Regions from separate parts of the Priestia sp. SIMBA_032 genome, predicted to be linked through region 3. Evidence: predicted binding sites of a transcription regulator. Region 3 holds the regulator's gene; each other region holds the start of a gene.
The links. The regulator LexA, encoded in region 3, represses DNA repair genes until DNA is damaged. The targets are predictions, from matches to a motif close to CGAACATATGTTCG.
Positions count from the first base shown of each region.

Region 1: the regulator LexA is predicted to act here: its motif matches at 2,101-2,114, upstream of SB717_RS14070 (Y-family DNA polymerase).
Region 2: the regulator LexA is predicted to act here: its motif matches at 2,162-2,175, upstream of SB717_RS21820 (Y-family DNA polymerase).

Region 1 is NZ_JAWRXD010000003.1:772,271-776,475, reverse strand. It holds gene brnQ (branched-chain amino acid transport system II carrier protein) at 1-1,216, opposite strand, end outside; gene SB717_RS14070 (Y-family DNA polymerase) at 2,160-3,425, shown strand; gene SB717_RS14065 (YolD-like family protein) at 3,440-3,772, shown strand; gene SB717_RS14060 (SMI1/KNR4 family protein) at 3,894-4,205, shown strand, end outside.
Region 2 is NZ_JAWRXD010000008.1:33,181-37,385, reverse strand. It holds gene SB717_RS21830 (NACHT domain-containing protein) at 1-454, shown strand, start outside; gene SB717_RS21825 (hypothetical protein) at 842-1,927, opposite strand; gene SB717_RS21820 (Y-family DNA polymerase) at 2,221-3,486, shown strand; gene SB717_RS21815 (YolD-like family protein) at 3,501-3,836, shown strand; gene SB717_RS21810 (DUF8096 family protein) at 3,900-4,076, shown strand; gene SB717_RS21805 (hypothetical protein) at 4,193-4,205, opposite strand, start outside.
Region 3 is NZ_JAWRXD010000002.1:798,645-802,849, forward strand. It holds gene SB717_RS09995 (magnesium transporter CorA family protein) at 176-1,621, opposite strand; gene lexA (transcriptional repressor LexA) at 1,833-2,450, opposite strand; gene yneA (cell division suppressor protein YneA) at 2,597-2,926, shown strand; gene SB717_RS10010 (YneB family resolvase-like protein) at 2,980-3,648, shown strand; gene SB717_RS10015 (DUF896 domain-containing protein) at 3,718-3,948, shown strand; gene tkt (transketolase) at 4,116-4,205, shown strand, end outside.

The DNA.
Region 1 (4,205 bases), on a different contig from region 3:
TAAATAATTGATCGATACCAGAGATGTGTAAGCCAAAATCATTTAATCCGTCTACTAGGCTTACAACAAACGTTAAGAATAGGCTACCTTGGTATACCTCAGCACATCCTTTAAATAAAGAATGAAGGAATGTCAAAAAGATTAGAACAATTGCTAATGGATAGAGAACTGTTAAAACAGGTACTGAAAAAGAAATTAATTGATTTAATCCGACATTTGCGATTATTGCGCTAAATATGGATAGGCTAATCGCAATTTTCTTATAAGAAATAGATGGTAATAATTTATGGAAATAAGAAGAGCATGCAGTAATAAGTCCTACGCTAGTTGTCAGACAAGCTACTGTAATCATTAAGCCTAGCAGTACGCCTCCGTATTCTCCAAAATAATAATTAGATACTTTTGCTAAGACCGCACCTCCGTTATCTAAATGCCCAAGCTTTTCTACACTTGAAGCACCCATATATGAAAGGGCAGAATAGATAGTTGCAAGAATAATAGCAGCAATTCCCGTAGCTTTTAGGCAAACAGTTATAATTTGCTTCTTTGTTTTAGCGCCTTTCTCTTTAATTGCATTGATAATAATGATTCCGAAAACGAAAGATGCAAGAGTATCCATTGTTAGGTATCCTTCTTGGAATCCATTAAAAAAAGAGTTTGTTACATATTTTTCTGTAGGTGCTTGAAATTTTCCAATAGGATGAATAAAAGCTACTAGAACTAGAATTCCAATGAATGTTAATTTAATCGGTGTTAAGAATTTTCCGACAATATCGACAATTTTCGCCGGATTGAGAGAAAAAAAGCATGTAATACTGAAAAATATAATAGTAAATACGAGTAAAGCTATAGAACTAGAGCCTTCAGAAATGAAAGGTTTAAGTCCAATTTCAAAAGAGACATTACCTGTTCGTGGGATAGCAAATAAAGGTCCAATAGCTAGATAAAGAACAGTTGTAAACACTAAACCAAAGATAGGATGTACGCGACTTGCTAATGATTGTAAATCTTCCTTTCCGGAGAATCCAAAAGCTAGTACACCAAGTAAAGGCAAGCCTACTCCAGTAACTAAAAAACCCGCATTTGCTGACCAGATATTTGCTCCCGCTGACTGACCAAGCATGGCAGGGAATATTAAATTTCCAGCTCCAAAAAATAATGCAAATAACATTAAACCAATGATTACTATAAAAGAAAACGGTACTTTGTTTGACACGGTGAAACCCCCATTAACAATATTATTCATAAAAAATTAAATTTTCAGATATTTAAAATTGCAAATAACTTATCTTTTTTGTATTATAAACAGTCAAATTACATATTTCAATATAAAAAAGAAACTTTTTTGAAAAAATTTAAAAAATTATTAATTTTCCGTTTGTTATCTATTAGTAAAATAAAAATAATATTGAAAATAAAAATCTTTATTCGAATTGCGTACATTAAGTAGTTTAATACGGTTATTATTTTTTGATAAGACCGTAAATAATATTCAAAACGCGTATATTATTCTGTTAATTAATGCGATTTAATTACATGCAAGGAAGTTTATAAATATAGTATTACGAAACTTATAAAGCTTTTCAAAATGGGCTAAACATCTAAAAGTAAAATCAATTATTTAATATCTATAAAATACATAATAAATTTTATAGATACTGAAAAGACCTTATTAATATATTAATTAAGGTCTTTTTAGTATTATTTCTTATTCCGATTAAAGTCAACGATGTATATTACTTTCAAAGCACTTGATTTGACCTTATCTTTTTCTTTTGAATCCAAAACTCACTATATAAGCTATTGCTAATGAGATAAAAGCAGCACTACTGATTTTTAGGTAAGAAACCTCTAAAGCCCAAGGGCCATATTTCTTTATATTTAAATGATACATAGACCACCACTGTCAATTTTCACCTTTAAAAAATGAGAAGATAATCCATAAAAGAACTAAAAACAAAAACCATGATAAAAAGATAATATAATTAAGCATTTTTCTATTCATAGGTCATCTCTCCGTTCTTCCCGTTTATATGCGATGTTCTTTTCTCTTATTATAGTAACAATAATCGGGAAAACTTTAGATTTTTTATTGAATAAAGAACGTTTGTTCGTATATAATAGAGAACAAACGTTCTTTATTTTAAGGAGTTCTTTCAATGGATTATGCCCAGCTACCAAAGAGAGTCATTATATGCATCGACATGAAGGCATTTTTTGCTTCCGTTTCTTCTGTCATACGGGGGTTAGATCCGCTGAAAACAAAGCTTGCGGTGGTAGGAGATATCAAACGGTCTGGATCGGTTGTGTTAGCTGCTACCCCCTTATTAAAGAAAGAAGGAATCAAAACAGGAAGCCGTCTTTTTGACATCCCCAAAAGGAAAGATATCCATGTCGTGAATCCATCTATGGAGAGATATATTAAGGCTTCGAACTATATTTCGAGTTTGGTGTTACAGTATGTGGCTCCTGAAGACTTTCATGCGTATAGCATTGATGAGTTGTTTATTGATGCGACAGCTTCTTTGCATCTATTCGCTCGTACACCAGAAGAATTAGCCCATAAGATTATCAACGAAATTTATCGTAAGACACGTCTGACAGCTACGGCAGGCATAGGCCCTAATCTCTTACTGGCGAAGGTAAGTTTAGACCATGAAGCCAAGAATAGTCCAACAGGAGTTGCATATTGGCGATATGAGGATATTCCCTTTAAGTTGTGGTCTATTCATCCGATGAAGGATTTCTGGGGGATCTCGTCCGCTACGGAAAGACGCTTAAATCGTTTAGGCATTCACTCCATAAAAGAACTCGCTCTTTCTTCAAAAGAGATGGTACAAAAAGAATTTGGCATCTTAGGAGAAGAACTCCACCAACATGCGAATGGGATTGATTACAGCCGTATTTCCAATGTATATATTCCTAGCTCTCGTTCCTTTGGAAAAAGTCAGATTCTGTTTCGCGATTATACAAACCGAAAAGAAGTGGAGTTATTGCTGTTGGAGCTATTGGACGATGTATGTTTTCGTTTACGCATGCATCAAGTGGTGGCTCAGAATGTTCATTTATCCATTGGTTACAGTAAACAAACAGGTGGAGGCTTCTCCAGACAAAAGAAAATGGGGAGAGCTTCGAACTTAAGCCAGGATATCTTTCCGTATTGTTTAACCATTTTACATACATTTGATAGTGGAATGCCGGTTCGCTCTATTGGGATCTCCTTATCGAACACAAGCATTCAAAAAGAAGAGCAAATGAGCTTATTTGAGGATATCGATCAGCGTGAAAGAGCCTATGCGCTTGCGAAAACAATTGATGAAATTCGTATGCGTTATGGGAAGAATAGCGTTCTGCGAGCTTCAAGCCATCTCGAGCATTCAACAGCTCGTTATCGAAACGGCCTTTTAGGAGGTCATAAAGCATAAAGGAGGAAGATGACATGCAAAACAGAGGAATGAAAAAATGGCGACCGTTTGCCACTATGCCCGAGCAATACAGAGGATTACAGGAAATGATAAAAAAACAAGCAGAGGTACCTCAACCTTTTTTAACAGAAGATCAAATGGAACAGATTAATTTTATCTTGATTGAAGCGCTTCATACACATAAAAAAGTGTACCTGACATATTACAAGCACGGGCAGTGTATAACGGGAACAGGAATTATTCAATTTGTAGATTCTCTTGGAGGATTATTTGTTTTTATAGATGAGGGGGGAAAACAGACGAATAAAATGAGGTTAAGCGAACTAATTGATATTCGTTTTATGTAGCAGAAAGTAATAAAACAGTTTATTTACATAAGATTTCCATACATAATTAGTATAAACTTAAAAAGTACAGGATCATTTTTCATAGATTCATTTAATGATGTTATATAAGGAGGAGCACAGTGTGAAGCAGGTTTGGAATGAGTTTGAACAGTGGTTGAAAATAAATCGACCAGAAGCAGCAGGAACACTTAATGAAGCAGCTTCTGAATTAGAAATTGCAGAGGTTGAACAAAAGATGGGACTAACCTTCCCCAAAAACCTTAAAGACTGGTTAATGATCCATAATGGACAGCGGGATGAATATATAGCAGCTATCGAAAATTATACTCTATTACCTTTAGAGGAGATTCTGTATACTTGGCAAGCATTAAAAGAGCTTTTAGACGGAGGAGAATTTGAAGATTTTCCAGAAATTGAACCTATCGGGCCAGTA
Region 2 (4,205 bases), on a different contig from region 3:
TTTAGATTTAATTGGGACTAAGTTAAGTTTCATAATTGATGCCCGCATGGTCGAAGATCAAGTAATTCATAATGTGCGTGCTAGATTAGTGTATTCAAAACCTCTTAAGACCAAAAATAGCAGATACAGGTATCTGGTCGAATTTATTAATGCAAAATACAATGATTATTTCAAACATATACCTCAAAGTGATCTTATTACAACTTCCGACAAAAGAAAAATAGGTAAAGAAATGTACGAAAGAGTGGCCGGCGAAGGTGCATATCCAGATACCACAAGCACATTTCAACGTACACTCAATATGAATACTTTTACCAAAGAAGATGTAAAAGATGTAGTCCTCATTGACACAGTTATGATTGGAAAATTAAGAAACGCACTTTGGGTACTTGAAATGCTTAAAGAGAAATATGCAAACAAAAAAACTAGAAAAAGACGTTCAAAAATAAAATGAAGAATAGCAGATATAGTTTTACCTTAAGTATAAAAGGCAGCAAAATAATTTCCGGCTGCCTTTTTAGCAAAATTGCACAACTAGAATTACATTTTATTATCTTGGATTACTAATTACATTTGAAATATATCTGATTCTGTAGTCCCTGTCTTTTTCAACTCATCTTCAAGGGTCATTCCCTATTCAATTTTTATTTTTCTTTTCGTACCGTCCCTTAATATATAGATCCTAATTTGATACATTTTAAGTCTCCTCTTTAGTAATAAAAAGAGACAATTATTTTATCTTGTAATTTTATTATAAATTAATTACTTTTTAGCCATCATATCCTTCATCACTTACCAAGCCCTTAATAAAGGATTTAAACCTTGAACTGGTACACCTATCCTATTTATCTTGTTTATTTTTATTCTTTTCTCTATTATGAAATTTCATTATACCCGAGACTGTCTCAATGGCATTGAAAATTCTTAATGAGTCAATTTCTGAACTATTAAAAGCAGTCCTTCCATGTAATATCCAATGCCTATTTATTATCTCAGGTTCTGTTTTAGAGAAATCAGACTTTTTATAAAGTGCTGAAATAAAATGATAGCAAGAAGTCCACATTATTTTATCAATCAAAGATTCATCATCGGTTGTATTAAGCATATCTTTACAAACCTTCATCATCCGAATATTAGATTTATTACTTTCAAAAGTTGATAGGATTCCTTCTAGCACAGGTATTAGCGTACTGATCGATAAAATATACCTATTGTGTTTATGCGCATAAACACATTGTTTTATTGCCTCATGCCACTGATAGATATCCTTATTTTTAAGAATACTATTCGTCATTTTGTCAAATTCGTCATTATCAGAGGAATAATAATTATAAAAAAACTTATCAACATCTCTTTTAGTAAGGCTATCATTCTCAAAGTATTTTATATGAACAAGACCAAACGAAAACGGAACAGTCCATCCCCATTTTCCAATATTTTCAGATCCCCTGTAAAAAGATTCATAGTCTACCTCTCCTGATTTTATCTTGGGAATATTTAATTTAAGTCCATTTTTAACGACCTCAGGTACTTTAATCCTTGGTAAATCTGTAACGCCCTTAAGTACTTCAATCTTTGGTAAATCCGTAACGCCCTTAAGCACCTCAATCTTTGGTAAATCCGTAACGCCCTTAAGTACCTCAATCTTCGGCAAATCCGTAACGCCCTTAAGTACCTCAATCTTCGGCAAATCCGTAATGCCCTTAAGTACCTCAATCTTCGGCAAATCCGTAATGCCCTTAAGTACCTCAATTTTTAGTGCATCTTTAATACCCTTAAGTATCTCAATCTTTGGTGCATCTTTAGTACCCTTAAATACCTCAACCTTTAATGAATCACTAATGCTCTTAAGTACCTCAGTATTTGGTGTATCTTTAGTGCCCTTAAGCTCTTCAGTATTTTTTATATAATGATTTAATTCCTTCATTTTATCACCCAGTTACATTTTACCATGCTATGTGACACTTCCTAGAGTAAGTCTTATTCTTGAATTTTTCAGCATATTAAATATAGGTTTTTCAGCACAAGTTAAATTCTGAGCTTGTCTATATTAAGTGGAAAATTCAAGTAGATGAATAAATATATTTGCATTTCTTATTTCCTTGACTAACAGTATTAGAGTAACAATAATCGGGAAAACTTTAGAGTTTTTATTGAACAAAGAACGTTTGTTCGTATATAATATAGGGAACAAACGTTCTTTGTTGAGGAGTTCTTTTAATGGATGATGGTCAGCTACCAAACAGAGTTATTATATGTATCGACATGAAGGCGTTCTTTGCTTCCGTTTCTTCTGTCATACGAGGCTTAGATCCATTGAAGACAAAGCTTGCGGTTGTAGGAGATATCAAACGGTCGGGATCGGTTGTGTTAGCTGCCACACCTTTATTAAAGAAAGAAGGGATCAAAACAGGAAGTCGCCTCTTTGAAATCCCTAAAAGGAAAGATATCCATGTAGTGAATCCATCCATGGAGAGATACATCAAGGCTTCGAACTATATTTCTAGTCTGGTGTTACAGTATGTGGCTCCTGAAGACTTTCATGCGTATAGCATTGATGAGTTGTTTATTGATGCGACAGCTTCTTTGCATTTATTTGCTCGAACACCAGAGGAGCTAGCTCACCGAATACGTAATGAGATCTATCGCAAAACAAGACTGACAGCTACCGCAGGAATCGGTCCTAATCTCTTACTAGCTAAAGTTAGCTTAGATCATGAAGCGAAGCACAGCCCAACAGGGGTTGCGTATTGGCGATATGAGGATATTCCCTTTAAGTTATGGTCGATTCATCCAATGAAGGATTTCTGGGGGATCTCGTCAGCTACAGAAAGACGCTTAAACCGTTTAGGCATTTATACCATAAAAGAACTCGCTCTTTCTTCTAAAGAGATGTTACAAAGAGAATTTGGCATCATGGGGGAAGAGTTACACCAACATGCCAATGGAATTGATTTTAGTCGCATTTCAGATGTATACATTCCTAGTTCTCGATCATTCGGAAAGGGTCAAATTCTGTTTCGAGATTATACAAGCCGAAAAGAAGTGGAGTTATTGTTGTTAGAACTCTTGGATGATGTATGCTTTCGCTTACGTATGCATCAGGTCGTCGCGCAAACTATCCATTTATCCATTGGCTACAGCAAACAAACAGGTGGAGGCTTCTCAAGACAAAAGAAAATGGGGAGAGCTTCGAACTTAAGCCAAGATATTTTCCCTTATTGTTTAACCATTTTACATAATTTTGATAATGGAATGCCGATTCGCTCCATTGGAATTTCATTGTCTAATACGAGCATTGAAGAAGAGGAGCAAATGAGCTTATTTGAGGATATCGATCAGCGTGAAAGAGCCTATGCTCTTGCCAAAACGATTGATGAAATTCGGATGCGTTATGGGAAGAATAGTGTGCTACGGGCTTCAAGCTATCTGGATCACTCAACAGCTCGTTATCGAAATGGTCTTATCGGAGGCCATAAAGCCTAAAGGAGGATGATATCATGCATCACGATAGAGGAATGAAAAAATGGAGAGCTTTCGCAAGTATGCCAGAGCAATACATAGGATTACAGGAAGTCATAAACAAACAACTAGAAGTACCTAAACCTCTTTTAACAGAAGAGCAAATGGAACAAATCAATTTCACCGTGATTGAAGCCTTACATACAAATCAACAAGTATACCTTACATATTATAAGAACGGGCAACGCATAACTGAAACAGGATTCATACAATTTGTTGATTCCCTGGGGAATTTGTTTGTTTTTATCGATGAAGTATTTGAATTAAAGAACAAAATGAGGTTAAGTGAACTAATTGATGTTCGTTTTACATAAAATAATTCCACCTTCACTTTTTGGGGTAATCGAATAAAAGTCAATTAGAAAAGAGTGATTAATATGGAAGAGAAACAGCAGCAAGAAATAGATCTCACTAAAGTATATGATTATGCCGAATATCCAGATAAGGTCAGTGGCAGATGCGACAACTGCAACTCAGCTTACTTCAAAAGTTCTGTAAAAGGTGGCGTTTTCTTGCGTGAATGCCGAGAATGCGGAATGAAGAAGAGTATATAAAATATAAGTATATGATAACTGGGTCCTTCAGAATTTAAAGGGTCCTTTTTGTTTATGGTCAATAAGGTTGAGTAATAGATACTTGAGTTTAAGTGAGGAGGCTAATCATTCATATATCACGGTTTAGGC
Region 3 (4,205 bases):
CGAGGAGGCTCATCGGCCGCCCGTGGAAAGCGTAGTCTTGCACGGAAATCAGCAGCGGTGTAACAAGCAATCCCTATTAGCTTATTTATTCCATTTGTTCCCCTTTAGATTCGATTGATTTATTTATGTCTTTATCTCTTCTTTTTTATCATGTGTTTTCTGATGCGAACAGCTTTTATGTTTTAAATCGATCTTTTAATAAATTCCATAGGGAACTCACTCCGAGACTAATGCTGATCAAAATTCCTGATAAAGCTACTATTAAAGCGATATATTCAAAGATAGAAAACTGCTTCATACTATCCCAATGGATGTTTCCCTTTAGTTTGCTAATAACTAAATTCATTCCGTAAATACCGGAAAGAACGGTATAAATCGTTAAAATTAATAATAAGTAATTGTGACGCTTGGCCGCGATTTTTTCTTGATTTTGATACAAAGTGCCAAGGGTTTCTTTGACTTCTTGATAAAGAGAATTGATGTGGAAGATTTTTTTGAAGAGCTCAGAAAACTCTTGACCTTCTGTGCGAGAGCTAATTTCTAAAAATAAATATTTACCTGAAAATACGGTAATAGAGCGGATTAGTCGTTCAATGCCCTCTGAATTTTTATGAAACGTGAGCTGAGAATACTCATAAGATAATTTTAACAACACGATTTTATAGAAAAAATGTAAAAATAAATTATAGTAATGCTGGCCAAATAGATGATTCATCAAAAGCTGATCCGTTTTAGAGTCTGTCGATTTAGAAATACACGAAAACACATGGTCTGTTATGACGTAATAGGTTTCAGGAGCCCATCTGGAATACACGTGTTTGGTATTATACGTTTTAATATACTCATGGTTGTGTGCAGAGATAAACGGCTTTCCGTCAGGCGTATAGCTATTTAGCTGCCCAGTACGAAATAACGTTGTGGAGTTAATCTCTTGCTCTTGATTTACCGTTACATAACTTAATACAAACATCCGTTCATCGATAAAATAAGGAAGACTCCCGACGTGCTGTTCACGTGTGGCTTCTTTTTTGATGTGTTCGTTCAAAAATGGCGCGAGCTGTGAAAAAATATAATCCTGTACTTTGCTATAGCGATGATGTTCATAGGTAATGGTGGATCCATGCTCTTCAGCAAGCTTCGGTTCTAATACACGAAAATGATTCATGAATTCTAAAATATCATCATAGGTGTAATGATTATGACTCATCTCAGTGCGAATGGTCATGACGCCAATTTCAAAAGGACATAAAAAAACATCCACAGACAGCACGTTGCTAGACACGGTGGCGGAGGAAGTTTGTAGCGTAACGGTATGGTCTATTTTTTTTGAAAATCGAAGCAACCCTTCTTTTTCGCATGAATCAGGAAATAGAATACATTCAATGTAAGGAAGAAAATATTGATCCAAGCTATCATGAGATACGTAATACTGTTCTCCATAGTATTCTTTTTCTAAATGTTTGTTTTGAATGGAAAAAAACTCGAATAAATTTTCTTTCAGTGCATGAACAAGCTGCTCTTTATTTTTTCGATCAAAGGAAAAAGGAAAAAGAAACATGTGCATTGCTTTGGTAGGCATAATAGTTTGAAATGGTTCTGTTTTCCTTGGTGTATTGGTCATAAACTACATCCTTCTTATGGTCGGTAGTATTTCCTTTTGAGAGTCGAAAAAATGCAGATAGAAAGTAAAAGGTAAAACAGGCTTTATAAAAACCGCTCTACCTGCCTGCAATGATCCGACGTATCATTTATAATATGCCAATTTTTTTAGAAAACAAACGTAAAAAAACCAACTAACATCATGATTAGTTGGTTTTACATACAGTGTGTGATTAGTGAATCGTGCGATATACACCAGTTACTTTTCCTAAAATCGTTACGTGGCGAAGAATAATAGGCGCCATCGTTGAATTTTCAGGCTGTAAACGAACGAAATTTTCTTCTTTAAAGAAACGTTTTACCGTTGCTTCGTTGTCCTCGGTCATAGCGACCACAATATCTCCATTATTAGCAGTTTGCTGCTGGCGTACGATTACCATATCGCCATCTAGAATACCTGCTTCAATCATACTTTCTCCCATAATTTCAAGCATGAATACATGATCATCTGGAGAAACGAATTTATCTGGAAGAGGGAAATATTCTTCCACATTTTCAACGGCTGTTATAGGAAGACCCGCTGTTACTTTACCGATAACAGGAACATTAATGACATTGCTTTTAGGGATGTTGACTTCGTCTAGTTGAAGAACTTCGATTGCTCTTGGTTTTGTTGGATCTCTGCGAATTAACCCTTTGCTTTCTAAACGAGCTAAATGCCCGTGTACAGTGGAGCTAGAGGCTAATCCTACCGCTTCCCCAATCTCACGAACAGAAGGCGGATAACCTTTTAATTTTACTTCGTGCTTAATAAAATCTAGTATGTCTTGTTGACGTTTTGATAGCTTCATATTTTTCACCTCGATTTTAGCTATTCTTTAGGTGAATTATACCACGTGATGTGTCAATATACAAACATAAGTTCGAAGAATTCCATTGACAGAAACAAATGTTCTCAATAAAATAAGAACATATATTCTGATAGGGGGATCATAATATGCACCAATTCTTACATTCTATGAAACATTACGCTATTTTTTTTGCAGTTATCGCTGCACTTACATATGTATTGACGCTGGTTTTAGGAGCGGATAAAGTAGATTTAGACAAATATTCAACGGTTACTATTACAAAAGGGGATACGCTTTGGGAATTGTCCAACAAGTATCATAATCACCATCATTTGACCACCAATGAATTTGTCAAATGGGTTGAAGACGTCAATGATTTAAACTCAGACACTGCCCAGTCTTTATCTCCTGGAGATAAATTATATATTCCTGTTTTAAAAAAAGAGTTACGTAATCAAGTGGCAATTGAACAGTAGTGTGTAACGGCCGTTCCTGAATATTGTTAGAAGCCGAAAAGGTCGTGATAAAAGTGGACGCCATTATTTATTGCCGTGTCAGTACGGATAAAAAAACCCAAGAAACATCTTTACAGCGCCAGCAAGAAGAATTAAAAAAGCTTGCTGGTCTTCATCATCTAGACGTAAAAAAAGTCGTAATGGAAAAAGCAAGCGGATATGAAGTAGACAGAGAGGGTATTTTGGATGTTCTTCATACAATGAAGGAAGAAAAAATATCCGTGCTGCTCATTCAAGACGAAACACGATTAGGCAGAGGAAATGCCCGAATTGCGCTGCTTCATGCTTTTCATAAAGAGAATGCTACGATCTATACGATTAGTCATCAAGGTCAGCTTCAGCTTTCAGAATCTGATTCGATGGTGTTAGATATTATTAGCTTAGTGGAAGAGCATCAGCGGAAATTACATAATGCTAAAATTAAAAGAGGAATGAAAAGAGCCGTAGAAAACGGTTATCGTCCGCAGAAAAATTTAAAAAATCAAGGAGTTAACTCGGGAAGAGAAAAAAAAGAAGCGCCGATTGAAGAAATTGTCCGCCTTCGTCATAACGGCTTAACCTTTGCTGAAATTTCAGTTACGCTAAAAGGTTTTGGCTATAATATTTCAAAAGCGACGGTACATCGTCGCTATCAAGAGTACCAAGAGAGTGCTCAATCTCTTGATAAAACGAAAGAGATTTAGTAAGATGACTACATGTTGCCGGAACGGTTCGGTAATTTTAATTATTGATTATAAGGAGATAGGTTTTATATGCTATCAAAAGATAAACTTGCTCGTATTAATGCTCTTTCAAAAAAGGCAAAGGCTGAAGGTCTGACAGAATCTGAAGCGAAAGAACAGCAAGAGCTACGTCAGGAATATTTAAAAGTTTTCCGACAATCTATGACAAATCACCTTCATACGATTAAAGTTGTAGACGAAGAAGGTAAAGATGTTACGCCTAAGAAGTTAAAAGAGAGTAAAAAGAAGCGTCTTCACTAAGACGTTCTAGTAAAACTAGAGGGAGTGCTCCCTCTAGTTTTTTGTATATTTTTAATAAGGCGCACAAAAACTATAAAAGTGGAAATTTTTTTGGTTCAAGTATTGTACAAATAAGCAAATCATTAGTATGATAACATATGTACATAGTTTTGAAAGGAATGAAGAGTATGACACAACGTATTGAAGATCTTTCGATTGCAACAATTCGTACCTTATCAATCGATGCGATTGAAAAAGCAAATTCAGGTCACCCAGGT